3 regions of the Martinezella sp. CNPSo 3890 genome follow, and region 3 is predicted to be linked to each of the others. Evidence: riboswitches for the same ligand, from Rfam matches in the RefSeq annotation. Region 3 holds a riboswitch; each other region holds the start of a gene.
What was found. A riboswitch is a leader RNA that binds a small molecule or an ion and turns the genes downstream of it on or off. The one in region 3 is predicted to bind thiamine pyrophosphate.
Positions count from the first base shown of each region.

Region 1: it holds a riboswitch for thiamine pyrophosphate, as region 3 does, so the genes downstream of both, thiM (hydroxyethylthiazole kinase) here and thiB (thiamine ABC transporter substrate binding subunit) in region 3, are expected to answer to the same signal.
Region 2: it holds a riboswitch for thiamine pyrophosphate, as region 3 does, so the genes downstream of both, thiC (phosphomethylpyrimidine synthase ThiC) here and thiB (thiamine ABC transporter substrate binding subunit) in region 3, are expected to answer to the same signal.

Region 1 is NZ_JBXSOR010000005.1:97,275-104,247, forward strand. Features, by position in the region: gene AC13RC_RS15055 (sigma-54-dependent transcriptional regulator) at 1-357, shown strand, start outside; gene AC13RC_RS15060 (hypothetical protein) at 410-2,020, opposite strand; gene yghU (glutathione-dependent disulfide-bond oxidoreductase) at 2,234-3,109, opposite strand; gene AC13RC_RS15070 (hypothetical protein) at 3,310-3,654, shown strand; gene AC13RC_RS15075 (DUF1127 domain-containing protein) at 3,671-3,817, opposite strand; TPP riboswitch at 4,046-4,142, shown strand; gene thiM (hydroxyethylthiazole kinase) at 4,194-4,997, shown strand; gene thiE (thiamine phosphate synthase) at 4,994-5,629, shown strand; gene thiD (bifunctional hydroxymethylpyrimidine kinase/phosphomethylpyrimidine kinase) at 5,626-6,447, shown strand; gene AC13RC_RS15095 (3-oxoacyl-ACP reductase) at 6,444-6,973, shown strand, end outside.
Region 2 is NZ_JBXSOR010000005.1:281,888-288,860, reverse strand. Features, by position in the region: gene thiO (glycine oxidase ThiO) at 1-541, opposite strand, end outside; gene thiC (phosphomethylpyrimidine synthase ThiC) at 543-2,369, opposite strand; TPP riboswitch at 2,461-2,593, opposite strand; gene AC13RC_RS15890 (hypothetical protein) at 2,725-3,468, opposite strand; gene AC13RC_RS15885 (porin) at 4,074-5,165, shown strand; gene AC13RC_RS15880 (TetR family transcriptional regulator) at 5,401-6,042, opposite strand; gene AC13RC_RS15875 (EF-hand domain-containing protein) at 6,495-6,973, shown strand, end outside.
Region 3 is NZ_JBXSOR010000015.1:103,510-110,482, forward strand. Features, by position in the region: gene AC13RC_RS26765 (ABC-F family ATP-binding cassette domain-containing protein) at 1-1,310, opposite strand, end outside; gene AC13RC_RS26770 (thiamine diphosphokinase) at 1,313-1,966, opposite strand; gene AC13RC_RS26775 (MarR family winged helix-turn-helix transcriptional regulator) at 2,039-2,566, opposite strand; gene AC13RC_RS26780 (MDR family MFS transporter) at 2,733-4,268, shown strand; TPP riboswitch at 4,339-4,455, shown strand; gene thiB (thiamine ABC transporter substrate binding subunit) at 4,506-5,534, shown strand; gene thiP (thiamine/thiamine pyrophosphate ABC transporter permease ThiP) at 5,545-6,973, shown strand, end outside.

The DNA.
Region 1 (6,973 bases), on a different contig from region 3:
GAGGTGCCGGTCCTATCCACAGCAGTGCGCCGCCATCTGCAGCAGCACGACTGGCCGGGCAACGTTCGCGAACTCTCGCATTTTGCCGAGCGCTTCGTGCTCGGCCTCGAATCGGCAACAACGGCAAAATCCGGCGAGGTACCGGCGGCGGACGAAGGTTTGCCCTTGCCGGTTCGAGTAGAACGTTACGAAGCCGAACTCATTCGCGCAACCCTGTCGCAGAACAATGGCGATGTGCGCCGTACTATCGAAGCGCTCGGCATTCCCAGGAAGACTTTCTACGACAAGCTCCAGCGGCACGGCATCGTCAGAGGCGATTTCGCTGGTTTTGACGGGGGCGAGCGCCGAGGTTCGTGATCCATCGCCAAGAGCGGACTATGCCAGCTGAAGCGGGTTTCCACCACGCGCTTCAGGCACTGCGGCGCATCTCCTTGATGTTGGAACCGGCGCTTAGTCGAGCCGCTGCCTCGGCGGTGCGATCCAGAACCAGCATCGCTTGCGCGATCACCGTCGCAAGCGCTTCATCGCTCTTGGAAGCAGCCACGACCAGCGGCGCGCTCAAACAAATTCTAAGGGCACTTGCCGGTACATCACCAAAATCGGCGCAGCGAACGGGCTGCCCGAGACGCACGGACGCAACCCCATCACCGTCGATGGCCAGCTCCTTGTAGACCGCCGCCATTTCCGTCGCAGTCAGCATCGCGCCATCCGTGCAATTGCGCAGGTAGAACGAGAAAATGGAGGGAATCTCGTCCCAGCGAAGAGCCGATGATGCGCCCCCCAGTTCACGCCTGTCCAATGGCCGGCTGTGCAAAGGCTCGAAGGCCGGATCGTTCGCAAGACGATCAGAGACGGCGTCGGCAAAGGCGGACAAAACGGCGACCACGCGATCTTCAGGAATATCCAGAAAACGTCCGAGTTCGAACAGCGCGGCTTTCCAGCGTAGCAGCAGGCCGAAATTGGCTCTATCCGGCAAGATATCGCGAGCGGCCCAGCCCTCCGGCCACTCTGCCTTTCCGCAATAATCCGCCAAGGCCGCTGGCAGTGCGCACGATTTGAAGCGCTCCGACATTTGGGGCGGGCAGAGAAGCGCCCCGCTGAAAATCGGTCCGGCAAGGAATTTCGAACCCGTGAGCGCGACCATGAAGCCATGGGCGAGATATGCGCGGATCGTCGCCGCCGACAGGCGAAACTGGCAGGCGTCGATCATGATATCCAGCAACGGACCGAAGCGCTGCTTCAGACGCAGAACGGTCCCGAGACCCGGGGCCAGCAGGCTGGTTTTCGAAACGTCCGTGACCACAAGCAGGCATCTGAGGCCGGCTGCGCGGGCAAGTTCGATGAGGCCGCGCAACTCCTCCTCCACCTCGCTCTCGGTGCGAAGAGAGCCATCCTTGTTGCGCACAGCAATGGCGGCGTTGCGCGTCGCGTCGCCCGCCCGCAATTCCTCACCCTTGACAACAGCTCGCTCGCTGCTGACGCGGCTCATGAAATGCCGCCCGGCCGACGCCGTCATGACGCCGCTGCCCGTCTCGTTCCCCATCAGCGTGATGGTCATCAGGGCACGTTCGTCCTCGCCTGCCAACAGCGAGGCCGAAAAAAGATGGATGTCCGTGCCCGATGTGGCCAGAATGGCATCGATCCGCGGCTGCGACGATTGGCTGAGGCCAAGCAAGCGCAGCAGATTGTCACGCACGCGCCCGATTTCGCGGTCGTAGATAGCCTTCGGCGAGCTTGTTTCCATCTCCTGCGTCAAATCCGCGTAATAGGATTCGACCGCGACAAAGGCGGCGGCGGAGATGGTCGATGCCGTCGACGAACCGAAAGCGAGATCTTCGGGTCGGGGCGAGGGGCCATAGCCATACATGTTGAGCCCGCTGACCGGATCGCAATCCAGCCGTTCGTCGCCGCCCGACACCAGATGTTTCAGAAGCGCACCCCTCGCCTCGCCTCGCTGCTGCGACGACGCACCCGCGGTCACGTTCTCATCCAGGGTACAGTCGTCAGCAATTTGCTGCATGGAGAAGCATTCCTCTTTCGCCGAACTCGAAAACGCTTCGCAGGATCGCGCCGCGCTCTATGCCGAGCGACGGACCCTCGGCAGCCGAACTTTATGCTTCGCAAGGTGGAGCGAGGCTGACTTGTCGAGACCGGCAACGCCGGTGGCAAGAGCAATAAAAAGCTCGCGATCCGGAGGACCGCGAGCTCATTTCAGCAAAAGGGAATTGTCGTATCAGCCAGCGGCTTCCAGCTTATCCTGCGTCTTCGTCTCGAAGTCGCTGGCATCGTGGCGCTCACGCAGCTGCTCGGATGGATCGCCCGACATGCGGTTGACCATGCGGCCGCGCTTGACGGTAGGACGCGCGTAGATTTGCTCTGCCCAGCGCTGAACATTCTTGTAATCCTGCACCTGCAGGAACTCGGCCGCGCCATATTGCCAGCCTTTGACCAAGCCGCCGTACCACGGCCAGATGGCAATATCGGCGATCGTATAGTCGCTGCCGGCGATATATTCGCTTTCGGCCAGCCGACGGTCGAGCACGTCGAGCTGACGCTTCACTTCCATGGCGAAGCGATCGATCGCATATTCGATCTTTGTCGGAGCATAGGCGTAGAAATGACCGAAGCCGCCGCCGAGATAGGGCGCGCTGCCCATCTGCCAGAACAGCCAGGAAATGCATTCGGCCCGAGCCGGCTGCTCGGTAGGCAGGAAGGCGCCGAATTTCTCGGCGAGATACATCAAAATCGAGGCCGATTCGAAAACGCGGACCGGCTTCGGACCGCTGCGGTCGAGCAAAGCCGGGATCTTCGAGTTCGGATTGACATCGACGAAACCGCTGCCGAACTGATCGCCCTCGCCGATCTTGATCAGCCAGGCATCATATTCCGCGCCGCTGTGACCAAGTGCCAGCAGCTCTTCGAGCATAATGGTGACCTTCACGCCATTCGGCGTTCCAAGCGAATAGAGCTGAAGGGGATGACGTCCCACCGGCAGTTCTTTCTCGTGAGTCGGGCCGGCAATCGGGCGATTGATATTGGCGAACTGGCCGCCATTGGCCTTGTTCCAGGTCCAGATTTTCGGCGGCGTATATTCGGCAGAACCGGTCATGGGCATCCTCCTTTTTCGGGAATCGAATTTGGGCGATCTTCGATGTAGCGCGCTACATAGGTCGCACATAGGGGCCGCTCTTCATTTTTGCGAGAGGAGAATGCGCACACTTTAATGCGGAAGCGCTCCTGCCGCTTGGGCTGAGCTGCGTCGCCTCATTTCCAAGTTAGGTCATTGCCAATCTTCTGGAGGTCCATGAAATGAAAAAGCCTGCCGCGGGAGGAGGAGCGGCAGGCTTTTTACAAGAACCGAACAGCGGATGGGAGGAGGAGTTCCGCTATTCCTGCAGCCGTCCCTGGGAGGAGGATAAGGACGTCTGCGAAGCGAAGGGATGCGGGAGGAGATGCATCGCTTCGATGAGAAGAACATACCAGTCTTTTGCTCAGTTCATAGGCATTTCTTTGCAAGGCAGTTATGCGCCATGCGAAAAGCAGAGAGCTAAATTGATGCAATCTTCAGCAAGCGCGGCGAAAAGGAACGGTGATATTCATAAAGCAAAAGCGCCTGCTCAAGGGAACAGGCGCTGGCATAATTCAGCTTTATAAGGAGCCGGTGCGGCCGTTAGCGAGCGATCGCTGCGCGGGCAACATTGCGGATTTCGCCGCGATCGATACCCAGATCATGCAGTTCGCGCGTGGACATACGGCCCAGTTCGGCGACCGTCTGACGATACTTGCGCCAGTTATTGAAAGAGCGTGCTACGTTCATGATGATCCCCTTTCCTTGGGCTTTCGAAGCTGAGCGGCCGTGCTTGGCGCTCCCGTCGCTTCGATGAGAAATATATAGTCGAAGCCCACAGGTTTTTGCAGAGCTAAGGGATCACTCCACCTATGCATCCATCGCATGGGTCGCCGAGAAAGCAGGCAATCTCACTCGCCAGCATGACTTTTGTAATTTGCTGGTGACAGCGCCGTCTTTGTCTGCGAAAAGAAGAGAGATGAGAGACAGGGGCGTCCGCCATCCGGCGGGCTGAGAAGCACCCTTCGAACCTGAACCAGATCATGCTGGCGGAGGGAGTCGCTCGGGACCTCGTAAAGTACCAGCACGTCGTCCCTGTGCGTCTCGCCCGCCTGAAAGGGGCGATATGCAAGACCAGACAACTGCAGGCAATCTGCTTCGCACCATGCGGGCTAACCCTCCGCTGGTGCAATGCATCACCAATTTCGTCGCCATGAATATCGCGGCCAATGTGATGCTTGCCGCCGGGGCATCGCCGGCAATGGTACATGCCGAAGAGGAGGCCGGCGAGTTTGCCGCTATCTCCGGCGCGCTGACGATCAATATCGGCACGCTCTCGTCCGGCTGGCTTGCGGGCATGCTGAAGGCTGCCCGGTCGGCAAACGAGGCGGGCAAGCCTTGGGTCCTCGATCCCGTCGCCCATTATGCGACCACGTTCCGCCGCAAGGCGGTCGCGCAATTGATCGAGCTAAAGCCGGCGATCATTCGCGGCAATGCATCCGAGATCATCGCGCTTGCCGGCGGCACGAGCCGCGGCCAGGGCGTCGATAGCCGCGACGCCGTCGAACACGCGGAAGATTCCGCCCGGCAATTGGCGGGAAAGCATGGCTGCGTCGTTGCAGTTACCGGCGTTACGGATTTCGTGACTGACGGGCGGAGGGCAAAGCGCATCGCCGGCGGTTCGTCATTCATGCCGCAGGTGACGGCCCTCGGCTGCTCGCTGACCTGCCTCGTCGGCGCCTTTGCCGCAGCAACGCCGGATGATCCATTCGATGCGACCGTTGCGGCGCTCGCGGTCTTTGCCGTCGCCGGCGAACAGGCCGGAGCGGCTGCAGACGGGCCGGGCTCCTTTTCCTGGCGCTTCCTCGACGCCCTCGCCGGCCTTAGCCCGGAAGTGCTGGATCGCAATGCAGGGATATCGGCGGCATGAAAGACTTCGATCTCTCGCTCTATCTCGTCCTCGATCCCATGCTGTGTGCCGATCTCGGCATGATTGAAACCACCCGTGCAGCCATTGCCGGCGGCGCAACCATCGTACAGCTGCGCGACAAGCATGCACCGACAGCCGCCATGATCGAGACGGGCCGCGCCCTCAAGGAAATCCTGCACAGAACGAATGTCCGGCTGATCGTCAACGACAATGTCGAGGCTGCCATCGCCATTGGCGCCGATGGCCTCCACATCGGACAGGAGGATATGAATGCCGCCGAAGCACGCCGCCTGATCGGGCCGGACATGATCCTCGGCCTCTCGGTGGAAACGGAAGCTCTCGCTTCCTCCATAGATCCCGGCATCGTCGACTATGCCGGGATCGGCCCGGTCTTTGCCACGCCCACCAAGCCCGATCACAAGCAGCCGATCGGCTTCGACGGGCTTGCACGCATCGTCAGGCTATGCCCCGTTCCATCGGTCGCGATCGGCGGCCTCAAGGGAGAGCATGCCGCAAGCGTTTACTCGGCCGGAGCCGATGGTCTCGCGGTCGTCTCGGCCATATGCGGCCAACCGGACCCGCAAGCCGCGACAACTGTCATCGCGAACACCATCAAGGAGGCTCGCCAATGATCCGCAATGTCTTATCCATCGCTGGCTCCGATCCCTCCGGCGGCGCTGGCATTCAAGCCGACCTGAAGGCTTTCTCTGCCCGCGGCGTTTATGGAATGGCAGCGCTGACTGCCTTGACCGCGCAAAACACGCAAGGCGTCTCCGGCGTCCATCCGGTGCCTCCACATTTCGTGGCAGACCAGATCAATGCGATCTTTGCCGACGTCCATGTGGATGCCGTCAAGATCGGCATGATCGCCAATGCCGCCATCGCCAGTGCCGTCGCGGACATTCTGGCGCGACATCGCGATGTACCCGTCGTCCTCGACCCGGTCATGATCGCCAAGGGTGGCGCCGCCCTACTGGCTGCCGATGCCGTTGACGTGCTGACCACGCGGCTGCTGCCGCTGGCGACCGTCGTTACACCGAACCTGCCCGAAGCTGCTGCGCTGTTGCATGACGTGGAGGCGAAAAGCCGCGAAGACATGGCGTGTCAGGCGCTTGCTTTGGCCATGCTCGGGCCTTCGGCAGTCCTCGTCAAGGGTGGTCATCTCGAAGGGGATGAAAGCCCGGATGTGCTCGCAAGCGGCGATCATGTGACCTGGTTCGAGGCGGAGCGGCTGCCGACCAAGAATACGCATGGAACAGGCTGCACGCTCTCCAGCGCTATCGCGGCAGAGATCGCCAAGGGCCTGTCGCTTCCCGAAGCTGTCGCCGTCGGCAAGACCTATCTCGCCGCCGCGGTTGCTGCCGCAGGCCAGCTTTCCGTCGGAAGCGGCCACGGGCCTGTGCAGCATTTCCATGCGCTCTGGCCAAACAGACAAGGAGCAGAGAAATGAGCCTCTCACTCAAAGATCAGATTGTCATCGTTTCCGGTGCGGGACGCGGCCTTGGTGCCGCGATAGCGACGGCCTTCGCCCGGGAAGGTGCGAAAGTGGCGGTCAACTATCGCGCCAGCCGCGAGAGCGCGGAGGCGCTCGCAGCAAAGCTCGGCGATCATGCAAAGGCCTTTCAAGCCGATATCCGCGACCTCGAAGACACCAAGCGGCTCGTCTTCGAGGTGACCGGGTATTTCGGCGTGCCGACGACCATCGTCCACAATGCGTTGGCTGATTTCAGCTTCAACGGTGACGCACGTTCGAAGCTGGATGCCTTGAGCTGGGCCGAGATGACCAGGCAGCTGGAAACCGCGCTGGAGGGCGCCTTGAACCTCATACAAGCGGCGCGGCCGGCGATGGCGCAGGCAGGCTTTGGACGGATTGTTACGATCGGTACAAATCTCTTCCAAAACCCCGTGGTGCCCTATCACGATTATACAGCCGCCAAGGCGGCATTGCTGTCGCTCACCCGCACGGCTGCCGCCGA
Region 2 (6,973 bases), on a different contig from region 3:
GGCCGATGCTGGCAGCCCCCGTGCAGTCGACGATGTCGGAGAAGCCATCGTCATCCAGGTGTCCGTCGACAAAGGTGACGCCTTTTGCAGATAGATCGTCCTTCAATGATTGCAGGATCTCGCGGGGATCGAGATGCGCCTCCTGCGGAAAGAACAGGCCCAGGCGGAACCGGCCGGCAAGCGAAGGCTCAAGGGCGGCGATTTCGTCTTCGCCCACCCAGCGATGGCCTGTCGTGCGGCTGGCGAATCGCTTCAGCTCGTTTTGATCGCGGTTCGGCGCAACGACGAGCGTTCCGTTGCGGACGACCTTGCCCGGCAGAATCGCGTCCCATCGATCGGCGGAATCACGACCGCGCTCGAGCACAGCCTCATCAGCGCTTTCCCGCTCGCACCATGGCGCCAGCATGCCGCCGGCAAGCCAGGAGGCGGCGCGATGAAAATTCCGGCTTGGATCCGAGATCGTGACCTCTGCTCCGCGCCGGATCAGCTCGTGAGCGACTGTGAGGCCGGCAACGCCGGCCCCTTTGATGAGGATGCGCATGTCACTCGGCCGGCTGAGCGGGGGCTTCGACCGGCATATAGAGATCGCCGCCCTCCCGATATTTCGCCGCCATCGCTTCCAGCCCTTCCTTCTGTGCCTCCGCGCGGATGTCATGTGAAATCCGCATCGAGCAGAATTTCGGGCCGCACATCGAGCAGAAATGCGCGACCTTGTGAGCTTCCTTCGGCAAGGTTTCGTCATGGAAGCTGCGGGCGGTATCCGGATCGAGCGACAGGTTGAACTGATCCTCCCAGCGGAATTCGAATCTTGCACGCGACAATGCATCGTCGCGGACCTGAGCGGCCGGATGACCCTTGGCGAGATCGGCGGCGTGGGCGGCAATCTTGTAGGTGATGACGCCGGTCTTGACGTCGTTGCGGTCGGGCAGGCCGAGATGCTCCTTCGGAGTGACGTAGCACAGCATCGCCGTGCCGAACCAGCCGATCATCGCAGCGCCGATCCCGGAAGTGATGTGATCGTAGCCCGGGGCGATATCCGTCGTCAGCGGCCCAAGCGTGTAGAAGGGCGCCTCGCCGCAGACGGCGAGCTGCTTGTCCATGTTCTCCTTGATCTTGTGCATCGGAACATGGCCGGGGCCTTCGATCATTACCTGACAATCCCTGGCCCAGGCGATCTTCGTCAGTTCGCCGAGCGTTTCGAGCTCGGCAAACTGCGCGGCATCGTTGGCATCGGCGATCGAACCGGGCCGCAAGCCGTCGCCGAGCGAGAAGGAGACGTCATAGGCCCGGCAGATGTCGCAGATTTCCTCGAAATGCTCGTAGAGGAAGCTCTCCTTGTGGTGATGGAGACACCACTTGGCCATGATCGAGCCGCCGCGCGAGACAATGCCGGTGACGCGGTTGACGGTGAGCGGGATGTAGTGCAGCCGCACGCCGGCATGGATGGTGAAATAGTCGACGCCCTGTTCGGCCTGCTCGATCAGCGTGTCGCGATAGATCTCCCAGGTCAGTTCCTCCGCGATGCCGCCGACCTTTTCCAGCGCCTGATAGAGCGGCACCGTGCCGATCGGCAGCGGCGAATTGCGGATGATCCATTCGCGGATATTGTGAATGTTGCGGCCGGTCGAAAGATCCATGACGGTATCGGCACCCCAGCGCGCTGCCCAGACCATCTTCTCGACCTCCTCCGCCATGGAGGAGGTGACTGCGGAATTGCCGATATTGGCGTTGATCTTCACCAGAAAATTCCGGCCGATGATCATCGGCTCGCTTTCGGGGTGATTGATGTTGGCCGGGATGATAGCGCGGCCGGCTGCGACCTCCTGGCGAACGAATTCAGGCGTGACGTGATCGGGAATATGCGCGCCGAAGCTCTCGCCGTCACGGACCAGCGCTTCGGTCTTGGCCTTGCGGCCGAGGTTCTCGCGGATGGCGATGAATTCCATTTCCGGGGTGATGATGCCGGCGCGCGCATAGGCGAGCTGAGTGACGGCCTTGGCATCCTTGGCGCGCAGCGGCTGGCGTTTGGCCGGAAATTCCGGTGTCAGCCGTTCGCCGGTGACGAAACCGTTGTCTTCGGGACGCACATGGCGGCCCTCATAGGCCTCGACATCGCCGCGGGCGAGCACCCAGTCGCGGCGCAACTGCGGAAGGCCCTCTTCGATGCGGATATCTGCACCTTCGACAGTATAGGGGCCGGACGAATCGTAGACGATAACTGGCGGCTCGCCCGATGTCGGATGGACGCTGATTTCGCGCATCGGCACGCGGATATCGGCATGGATATCCCCGGTGATATGGATTTTCCGAGAGGCCGGCAGCGGGCCGGTGGTGACGGTCGGAGTGAGGTTTTTTGCGGCAATGTTCATGGTGTGAGGCTCCAAGTTGCAGTTGGAGACCCAGTCAATCAGCCGGAATGATGAAAAGACGCCGGCATGGAATCCAGGCGGGAATCCGAAGCCTCGAGCGCTTGCACCGTCCCTACGCCAGTATGAACTGGATCAGGTTCAACGGGTCACTGCGCCCACAACCGGCAGAGCCGTATTGTTCAGCAGTATCTCAGCCCCTTGCCGGGACCCCCCTGGTGAATGTCAAAAGGCTATGCCTTACTCTTGTCCTCTGTCAACCCCGCAGCGGCGGTCGCATTTTTCGGGAGATTGACCATTGCCGCGCCCATCGAACTGCAACTTTATCGCGCAGATCATCGTGCGGACTTGTCGCTCCTTAGTAACGTGGTGTGGTATTGCCGACGAAGCGATGGGGGCCGGTATGGGACAGCTTGCTCGCGGTATCGAGCCAGATCTTGCCGCCGAGTGCGCGCCAGCGGTGACAGAAGGCGAAGTCCTCGCTGAGATAGATCCCCGTTCCCTCCTCGACCATGCATTCAAACAGGGCGTATTGGGTGCTGGGCGAGCGTTTGGTGCTGGGATAGGCGTGGATTGCGTTGTAGCGCAGCTCCGGATAGGCCGCGATCATTCTTTCTATGACGTTGCGCTTGATCAAAAGCATGCCCGTACCTGCATAGATGGCGCTGACGAAATCGCCATCACGCTCTGCAACCTGGCCGATAAGTGGTGTACCGACATAGTGAAGTGCGGCCGCCGCAAGTGTTTCGCCGTCTGCTGAATTGATGCGGGCCGCCGTCTGCCAATCATAATCCTTGATCGGATACATGGCGGCGACCACATCCTTATCGGCTTCCAGAAGTCTCATGACCTGATCGGGCTCGAAGCTGATGTCGGCGTCGATGAAGAGCATATGGGTCGCCGTTGTATCGTTCAAGAAGGACGAGACAAGCGTGTTTCGGCTGCGGGTAATCAGGGCGTCATTGCCGAGCAGAGCCAGCGTCAGCTGTATGCCCGCGTGCGCTCCCGTCTGCATCAGTGAGAAAATGGACTGCATGTAGTCCTTGGTAACGAGGCCGCCGAAGCAGGGGGTCGCTATGAAGATCAGCCGGTTCTCATTCATTCGCGATTTTCCCTCTCCGATGGCGCGAGTCGCCGGAATCTAGGAAAATTCAATATTTCTGTGTGTAGCGAATTATTGAATTTCATTGCTGATCTTTGCTCAAACCGACCGGTCATTGTGCCGTGGAATTCCCGATGGCCATATCATGACCAGATCGGGCAGCCACGGTCGTCATCGACCGCCGACATCGCGGTGGCCTTAAATGCGGTGACGGCCCTGACTGGCAGGCGTTCTCGTGAACAGGGACATCTTTGCGATCTCTGCCGGTGCCGCCATGACCTGCGGTCGCCAGTTGCATTTAAGCAACAGAGGCCAAGACTAACGTCCCAGCGCCCTTCATATAATTGACAAACATACGGGCTGTTTGTAAATCCAATACAGGACATAAGTTGTCTTACGGTCGAGCAATCGGCCGGATCGGTAGAGGCATTTCAAAACCTTTTACCGCGGGGGTAATCATGAAGGTTCGAGGGGACTCAAGCCAACATCAGGTGCGTATTTGCCGGGCTGCCCGGTCGTGTTTAGACCAAACCGATCCCCAGGGCAGTGTTCCAGTTCTACGCTCGCGGTAAAATAGAAGTGCATAATACAACCAGGAGTTTAAAATGAACATCAAGAGCCTTCTTCTCGGCTCCGCTGCTGCTCTGGCAGCAGTATCCGGTGCCCACGCAGCAGACGCGATCGTCGCCGCTGAGCCGGAGCCGCTGGAATACGTTCGCATCTGCGACGCATACGGTGCTGGCTACTTCTTCATTCCGGGCACGGAAACCTGCCTCAAGATCGGCGGCCGCGTCCGTACCGAAGGCGAATGGTACGATGCCTACAACCCGAACAGCAAGAACGGTACGCTTTGGCATACCCGCGCCGAGCTGAGCCTCGACACCGCGACCGACACCGAGTACGGCCCGCTGAAGACCAACACGGTCATCCGTTGGGACTGGAACGACGGCAACTCGACCTCAACCAAGCTGCTGTTCGCCAACATCAGCCTCGGCGGTTTCCTGGTCGGTAAGGCCGATTCGCAGTATAACTACTACATCGGCTACGCCGGCGACGTCATCAACGACGACGTGATCTATGACGGTCCGTACGAACTCAACCAGTTGACCTACACCTACGATGCCGGCAACGGCTTCACGGCTGTCGTCTCGGTTGAAGACTCGAACTCCAGCGGCTCCGGCGCCTCCTACGGCTCAAGCTGGTGGTCTGACGACAAGGGCAACCACTACGCTCCTGACGTCGTTGCCGGTGCTGGCTTCAAGTCCGGCGCATGGGGCTTCAAGGTCGTCGGCGGTTATGACTCCATCGTCGAAGAAGGCGCCATCAAGGCTCGTGTCGATGCCGACTTCGGTACCTTCTCGGCCTTCTTGATGGGCGGCTGGAACACGGACGGCGACAAGCTGAACAAGTACGCCGGCACCAACCTCGATCGTTCGGCTTGCCCGGCTAACGATGCATCGAAGTGCGGCTGGGGTGACTGGGCTGTTTGGGGCGGCGTTGGCGTTCCGATCAACGAAAAGCTGAAGTGGAACCTCCAGCTCGCCTACACCGACTCGAAGATCTTCGCCGCGACCACGAACGTCAAGTGGAACCCGGTCAAGAACCTGCTCATCGAGCCGGAAGTCTCCTACACCAACTTCGATTCTGTGAACCAGGATCAGTGGGCTGGTATCCTGCGCTTCGAGCGTAGCTTCTAATATTGAATTACCCGGCTTAGCGCTGGGTATGAGAAGCCTGACGTTCCAATCCGTCAGGCTTCTTCCATCGATCGGTTGACCTCCGATCAAAGCAAAGGATCTGGCTTTCCCTCCGGATCCTTTTTTATTTCCAGCTTTTGGCAACCGATTTAGCGCCCAGCAGAAGCTTAAGGCCGTTATCGTTGGTTCTCTTCACTTCAGAAGGGAAAACCGCTGTCTGCTTTTTCCGATATCGTCACATCGCGGTAATTGCCAGTTCCTGCGTCTGTGCCAGCGGGAACCAGGTCTTCAGCACCATCCTTATGAACATCTGTCCACACGGGACCAGTTCGAAACTGCCCCGGTCGAGCGTCCATTCGGTGATCAGGCCGCCGATGACCGCTGTCAGAGCGGAAGCAGCCGTATCCGGCGTCCACGGAGCCGGAAGCTTCGTCTTTTCATCCATCAGGGTGAAAATGCGTTCGAAATTTTCATGCATGTCATGCCGGAACGAGCTCGCCCGGCTTGTCGTCCCGTCGCAAAATGCCATGTCGAGATGCATCATCACCTTCAACATGCTGCGCTTGCGCGGATCACCGTGAACGTCGTCGAATATCGCAGCTATCGTATCGGCAATGAGGTCGAGTGGATTGGGCGGCAGCTCCTTGGACATTCGCTCCGCCAATTCCTGAAACGGTTGCTGGGCCTCGTCGCGAATCGCGAACATCAACCCCTGCTTGTTCTTGAAATGCCAGTGTACTGCCCCCCGCGTGACCCCAGCGGCTGCGGCTATCTCTTCCAGGCTGACATTCTCGTAGCCTTTGTCGAGGAACAAAGCCTTTGCAGACTGCAAAATCTCGCTCCTCGTTTCCGCCGCCTCCTCCTTAGTTCGCCTCATTCACCTCTCCACAGAAACCGATGTTCAAGCTGTGCCCCTCTTCTTGATATTCTTTATCCATCAATGCCGCTCAGTGCTGGAGCCCATATACCAGCAATGCGCAACAGAGTGGCGGAATTTATATATTCCCTAAAAATCGAGGAAGGAAATCGCAACAGGATGTTTTCGTCAAGCGTCTATAAGCCACGCGCAAGTTTCCTTGTGCAATTTCCCCGCGTTGGGAAGTGAAAATCGAAATGTGCAGATGCCGATATAGCCATGATGGCGACATACATATTGCTGGGGTGATCCCGGGTACGCCTGCTCTGGAAAAGATGCATCGGTCAAGTTGGAGCGCTAGATGCGTTTGATCGGCGGCGTTCGCAAGTCCATCCGCACATATCGATTGTGTTCAAGTCGCGTATGCATAAGCCATCTGAGTTCCTCTCAACGCTCGTATCTGGAGGCCCCCAATGACGAGCATCTACTCGATCTCATCGAGCAATTATTATCAATACCAGACCTCGCGCTCGACAGCGTCGACGGCTGACGATTCTATCGCATCCCTGCTGTCCGACAGCTCCTCCGGTAATTCGTCGGGCAGTTCTTCCGGCACGAATTCCTCTTCGTCTTCGGACGATCAGTCTCAGATCGCTTCGGCAGAACAGCTCGTCGCGCAGCTGATGAACATGATTCTCAATCTGCAGGCCGGCATCGGCAGCGATAGTTCGACATCGGATTCCGACAGCAACTCCACCAGTTCGACGTCAAGTACTCAGCAGACTTCCGCAACCGGCAGCCAGGATGGCAGCCAAAGCGACATGATCAGCGCTATGGACACCAATGGCGACGGCAATATCAGCGAAGCGGAATTCGTGGCCGCACGCCCGTCGGACGTCAGCGAAACCCAGGCGCAACAATTGTTCCAGAGCTTCGACACCGACAATACAGG
Region 3 (6,973 bases):
ATATCGAGATCGTTCGTCGGTTCGTCGAGGATCAGAAGATTGATCGGCCGCGACAGGATGCGCGCCAGCATCAGCCGGGCGCGCTCACCGCCGGAGAGGTTCTTGATCGGCGTGCGCGCCTGTTCGGGCTGGAAGAGGAATTCCTTCATATAGCCGGTCACATGCCGCTGCTCGCCATTGACGAGCAGGTTCTCGCCGCGGCCATCGGTCAGATAGTTGGCGAGCGTATCTTCCGGGTTCAGCTCCTCGCGCTTCTGGTCGAGCGTCGCGATCTCCAGATTGGTGCCGAGCTTCACCGTGCCGCTATCAGGCTCGAGCTGACCCGTCAGCATCTTCAGAAGCGTCGTCTTGCCCGCGCCGTTCGGGCCGACGAGACCGATGCAATCGCCGCGATGCACACGGATCGAAAAGGGCGCGACGATGACCCGCTCATTATAAGCCTTGGTAATCTTGTCTGCCTCGATCACCAGCTTGCCGCTTTCCTGCGCATCGGAAGCAGCCGCCTGTACGGTGCCCAAAGCACCTCTATGGCCGCGGTAGCGCGAACGCATATCCTGAAGCTCGCCGAGGCGGCGCATGTTGCGCTTGCGCCGCGCCGTCACGCCGTAGCGCAGCCAGTGCTCCTCGCGCTCGATCTGTTTGCCGAGCTTGTGCTGCTCCAGCTCCTCGGCCTCCAGCACCTGATCGCGCCAGGCCTCGAAATGGGCAAATCCCTTATCCAGCCGGCGCGAGGTGCCGCGATCCAGCCAGACGGTCGCGGTCGAAACCTTCTCCAGGAAACGCCGGTCGTGCGAGATCAGCACGAGCGCGCTGCGGCTCTTCTGCAGTTCGCCTTCCAGCCACTCGATGGTCGGCAAGTCGAGATGGTTCGTCGGCTCGTCGAGCAGCAGGATATCCGGTTCCGGCGCCAGAACGCGGGCAAGCGCCGCACGGCGTGCTTCCCCGCCGGAAAGATTCTTCGGATCCTCTTCGCCGGTCAGGCCGAGATGCGACAGAAGATAGGTGACGCGATAGGGATCATCGCCAGGCCCGAGGCCGGCTTCGGCATAGGCCGCGACCGTCTTGTAACCGGCAAAATCCGGTGCCTGCTCGAGATAGCGCACGGTCGAAGACGGATGACGGAAGACTTCGCCTGACTGCGCCTCGACGAGACCAGCAGCGATCTTCAGGAGCGTCGACTTGCCGGAACCATTGCGCCCGACAAGGCAGATCTTGTCACCCGGCTCCACCTGCAGGCCGGCACCGGCGAGCAAGGGCGCACCGCCAAAGCTCAGGAAGATGTCGTCGAGTTTCAGAATGGGAGGGGCCAAGATCAGACTCCGGAAAGGTCATAAGGGCGGGCAAGAACGATGGCTCTGCCGCTGCCGAGCGAAAAGCGCACGTCGCCTTCCGCCACATTGGAAATGGTGCGCGACGCGCCGAAGGGCAAATGAAAATCGTGCAGGGGGTAACGGGCATTCTCGATGAAGAGACCCGTCAGGTCGCTGAATCCGAGGACCGAAAACAGCGAGCCAGCCGGCAGCGCCAGCGTGAGTTCACCCGGCGGAAGCGGCACCGCCTCCTCGTCACCGGAGGTCAGCAAGATATCGAAGCCCTTTTCGGCCAAATGCACACCGTAAAGCAGGTGCTGGATCGCGTGATCCGACCGCTCGCCGCCCATGGCACCGGCAAGGATCAGCCTCGTGGCGCCGCGATCGATCGCTTCCGAAACGGCGATCTCGCCATCAGTCGCTGCCTTCGCCGCCGGATAGGGCTGCCTGGGGACATTCGGAAAGGCCCCCTGCAGATCGGCAGGCGTGGAATCGAAATCGCCGACCCACAGCTCCGGCTCCGCCCCGAGCGCGAGCGCATGGCGCATGCCGCCATCGGCCGCGATGAAACGGCTGCCGGAAACCGCATCGCGCAATCGCTCCGTCAGGCGAAGCTCGCCGCCAAGCAGGATGGTGAAGGTGGTGGACTGGCTCATGAGGCAAGCCCATAGCGCAAAGTCGTATCCCTAGGGAAGAGCGCCATGCTCAAGAACAACCGCGCCAACCGCTCAGTCGTCCGTTTCCTTGATGCGCGCCTGGAAAACCCGCTCGTAGCCGCTGACGTAGCGGTCGAACAGCAGCGAGAAATTCTCGATTTCCTCCGGCGTCCAATCGGCGAAGATGCTGCCGATGACGGAATATTTCTGCGCCTGGATCTCCGACAGCAATCGCTGCCCGAGCGCGGTCAACACCACCACGATACGCCGTGCGTCCGCTTGCGATGCCTTGCGCCGCAACACGCCGCGCGTCACCATGTCGGCAACGATGCGGCTCGCCCGCGACGGATCGATCCGCAGCATCTCGGCAATCGTGCCGACGGTGACTTCGCCCGTCTCTTCCGCCCGCCGCACGACATCGAGCACGTCGAGATGAGACAGCTCGAGACCTGGCGCGACGCTCTGAATGGCAAGCCTGCCGATCATGCGGCGACCTGTCAGTAGGCGCATGCGCGTCATCGCATGGCCGATACGCAGGAGATTCTCGTCGTCGGTCAGGGCCTGGGCTTCAATTTCACGTGTATTCGTCGCAGATGTCATCTTTCCACCATATCAGAGGCGGTAAAGAAATAAAACATGCAAACAGCATTCACCTGTTGTTGACATTTATATGCTAATGGCACATATATCTCAACTATGAAAACCGGGCGTCCCGCGCATTCGATCGACCGCGCAACGTTTCGGCCAAGTTCGGATTTCCTGCCCCATGGACATGCAGACAAGCTTCACGCCGCTCGTGGCGGATCATAAGCGGCGGCTTATTCTTTTCCTTTTTCTGATGACCGCCATGTTCATGGCAACGCTGGATAACCAGATCGTCTCGACGGCGCTGCCGACGATCGTCGGCGAATTCGGGCATCTGGAGCGCTTCGGCTGGATCGGATCGGCCTATCTTCTTTCGCTCTCCGCCGTCATGCCCGTCTACGGCAAGCTCGGCGATCTCTTCGGCCGCAAATATGTGATGATGACGGCGATCGCGATCTTCACGGTTGGCTCTGCCGTCTGTGGCCTGGCCGTCTCGATGGATACGCTGATCGCCGCCCGCGTCCTTCAAGGCTTCGGCGGCGGCGGCATCATGGTCTCGATCTTCGCTGTCAACGCCGATCTTTTCGAGCCGCGGGAACGCGCCCGCTACCAGAGTTACTCGAGCCTGGTACTCATGGCTTCCGGCGCCATCGGCCCGGTTCTCGGCGGCACGATGAGCGATCTCTTCGGCTGGCGTTCGATCTTCCTCGTCAACGTCCCGATCGGCTTTATCGTGCTGGCCGGCCTTGCTACCATGCTTCCCTATCGCAAACCGGCCCGACGCCCGAAGATCGACTATGCCGGCGCAATCGTTCTTGCGCTGACAACGACGAGCATCGTGCTTGCCGCCGACGGCAGCGAACTCTTCGGATCTCTGCTGTCGCCGCAGTGCCTGGGCATCATCGCCTTCGGCGTGATCTGCGCTATCGCCTGGGTCTTCATCGAGCGTCGCGCACCGGAGCCCATCGTGCCGATGACGTTGTTCCGCAACCCGACATTCGGCCTTCTGCTGATCATTTCGATCACAAGCGGCGCCGTGGCCATCGGCATGGTCAATTATTTTGCGCTCTTCCTGCAGACGACGACGGGCCTTTCGCCATCGATGGCCGGGCTGCTGTTCATTCTCCTGACCGGCGGCATCGTCTGCGGCTCGCTATCGGCCGGCCGGCTGATTGCCGCGAGAGGGCGCTACAAGCCCTTCGCCGTCGCGAGTGCTGCCTGCAGCGCCATCGCGTTCGGCTCACTTGCCTTCCTGCCTGCCGGTACGCCCATCGTCATCATCGGCGGCCTGATGCTGCTGCACGGCATCGGCATCGGCCTTGCGCAGCAGGTACCCGTCATCGGCGTGCAGAATGCAGCAGCTTCCCGTGACGTCGGCGCGGCAACGGGCGCCGTCACGCTCTCGCGCATGGGCGGCGCCTCCATCGCCATCTCCATCTACGGCGCCATCATCGCCGCCAAACTCGGCAATGTCGGTATCTCCATATCAGGCGTATCCGATATCGAGCAGCTGACGCCGAAGATGATGGCGGCTTTGCCGGAAGCAACCCGCGAGGCGGTCGCCAATGCCTATGCGAGCGCCTTCAGCCCGCTGTTCGTGACCGCCGCCGGCATCTGCCTTCTCGGCCTTTTGACCGCGCTGACGCTGAAGAACGTGCAGCTTCCGGGGGCGACGAAGAAATTAGAAAGCCCGGCGGTCGCGGAGGCTGCCGAGTAAATCGTTCATGCTGCAATCGGCAAGGGCATCATTTCCCTTGTCATCCCTTCGTCACAAGGCTAAATCTGCCGACGCTCTAACGGGGTGCCTTATGTCCTTCGGACATTTCGGCTGAGAGGCTTTCACCGGCCAACCCGCGGAACCTGATCCGGCTAACACCGGCGGAGGGATTAGACGCGTGACGAAATCATAGCGCCCTTTTCCCCTTCAAGACGAAACCAAAAAGGAGGCGCTGTCATGCAACACCGTTCGCTATTGTCATTCTTCGCAGGCCTGGCCTTTGCCGCCGGAACGTCGTTTTTTGCCGCCCAGACGGCCGAAGCAGCCGACAAGACTCTGACCATCTACACCTATGAAAGCTTCACCGCCGACTGGGGTCCGGGCGCCAAGGTCGAGGCCGCTTTCGAGAAGACCTGCGGCTGCACGGTCAATTACGTTGCCGTCACCGATGGCGTGGCGCTTCTCTCGCGTCTGAAGCTGGAAGGGACGGGCACCAAGGCCGATGTCGTTCTCGGCCTCGATACCAATCTCATCGATGAAGCGAAGGATACCGGCCTTTTCGATGCCAGCGGCGTCGACACCTCGGCCCTCAAGGTTCCCGGCGGTTTCAAGGACGATGTTTTCGTGCCCTACGACTACGGCCATTTCGCCGTGATCTATGACAGCCAGACGGTCAAGAATCCCCCCAAGAGCATGAAGGATCTCGTCGAGGGCGATCCCAATCAGAAGATCGTCATCGAGGACCCGCGCACCTCGACGCCGGGTCTCGGTCTGCTGCTCTGGGTCAAGTCGATCTATGGCGACAAGGCCGCCGATGCCTGGACAAAGCTCAAGGGCCGCATCCTGACTGTCACTCCCGGCTGGTCGGAAGCCTATGACCTCTTCACAAAGGGCGAAGCGCCGATGGTGCTCTCCTATACGACGTCGCCTGCCTATCATATGATCGAGGACAAGACCGACCGCTATCAGGCAGCCGCCTTCTCGGAAGGGCATTACATCCAGATCGAGGTCGCCGGCCTCATCAAGTCCTCGCCGAACAAGCAGCTTGCCCGCGACTTCCTCAAATTCGTGATCTCCACGGGCTTCCAGGACATCATCCCGACAAGCAATTGGATGATGCCGGTTTCAGCCACTTCGGAGCCGCTGCCGGACGCCTTCAACAAGCTCGTGGTGCCCTCGAAGACCTTCCTGATGAGCCCCGCCGATGTCGACAAGAACCGCAAGACCTGGATCGACGAATGGCTGGCCGCCACCAGCGGCAACTGATGCCTTGACGATACTCACGGCACCAGAGCGAAGACGCGCCATTTCCGGCGGGGCAGTCAACCTCGCCGGCATCGTGCTCTTCGTCGGGATCGCGGTGCTCGTTCTGCTCGCCGCCGGCATCGACTCCGGCGGTACCAATCCGCTGGCAGATCCCTACTTGCTGCGCGTCCTGCGCTTCACGCTGCTGCAGGCGGTGCTCTCGACGCTGCTTTCCGTTGTACTCGCTATTCCGGTCGCGCGCGCATTGGCGCGCCAGCCGCGCTTTCCCGGCCGCCTTTGGCTCATCCGGCTGATGGCCGTGCCGATGGGCCTGCCCGTGCTGATCGGCGCGCTCGGCCTGCTCGGCATATGGGGCCGGCAAGGTCTGCTCAATCAGGCCCTCGCCACTCTCGGCCTGTCGCAACCTATCAGCATCTACGGCCTTGCCGGCATCCTGCTTGCCCATGTCTTCTTCAACATGCCGCTCGCCAGCAGGCTGATGCTTGCCGGGCTGGAACGTGTTCCTGCGGAATATTGGCTTGTGGCCGGCGGACTCGGCATGCGGCCCGCCTCGGTCTTCCGCTTCATCGAATGGCCCGTCCTGCGTGGCCTCATTCCCGGCATCGCCGGGCTGATCTTCATGCTCTGCGCCACCAGCTTCACACTGGTCCTGATCCTCGGCGGCGGTCCGGCTGCGACAACGCTGGAAGTGGCGATCTATCAGGCGCTGCGCTTCGATTTCGATCCCGGCCGCGCCGTCATGCTGTCGCTTCTGCAAATCGTCGTCACTCTCGTCATCCTCGGCGCCATGACATTGTTTCGTGCCCCTGACGATCATGGCCTCACCAGCGGCCGCGCGCTGCGGCGCATCGATGGGCAGGCGCCTGCCCGTCGATGGATCGATGCCGCTCTGTTGTCGGCGGCCACGCTCTTTCTCGGCCTGCCGCTCGCTTCGGTCGTCGTCACCGGCCTTGAGGCGAACCTCTTCAAGCTCGCCGGCCAGCCGATCTTTCTGCAGGCGGCCGCCACCAGCCTTGCGATTGCGCTCGCCGCCGGACTCCTGGCCGTCCTGACATCCTTTGCGATCATCCGTGCCCGATCGGTGATATCGGCGGATCGCCGAAAGACCTTCGGCCTCCGCGGCCTGGCAATCGCGCTGAGCGGAAGCTCTTCCCTCATCCTGCTGGTCCCACCCATCGTGCTGGCGACCGGCTGGTTCCTGGCACTCCGGCCCTTGGGCGACCCGAGCCGCTTTGCGGCCATTCTGATCGTCGTCATCAACGCGCTGATGGCGCTGCCCTTCGTCATCCGCGTCATCGAGCCAGCCTATGCGGTCCATGTCCGGCGCACCGAACGTCTGGCGGCAAGCCTCGGCCTTCGCGGCATTTCCCGCCTTCGCCTCATCGATTGGCCCGGCCTGCGCAAGCCGCTCTTCACAGCCCTCTCCTTCGCCATGGCGC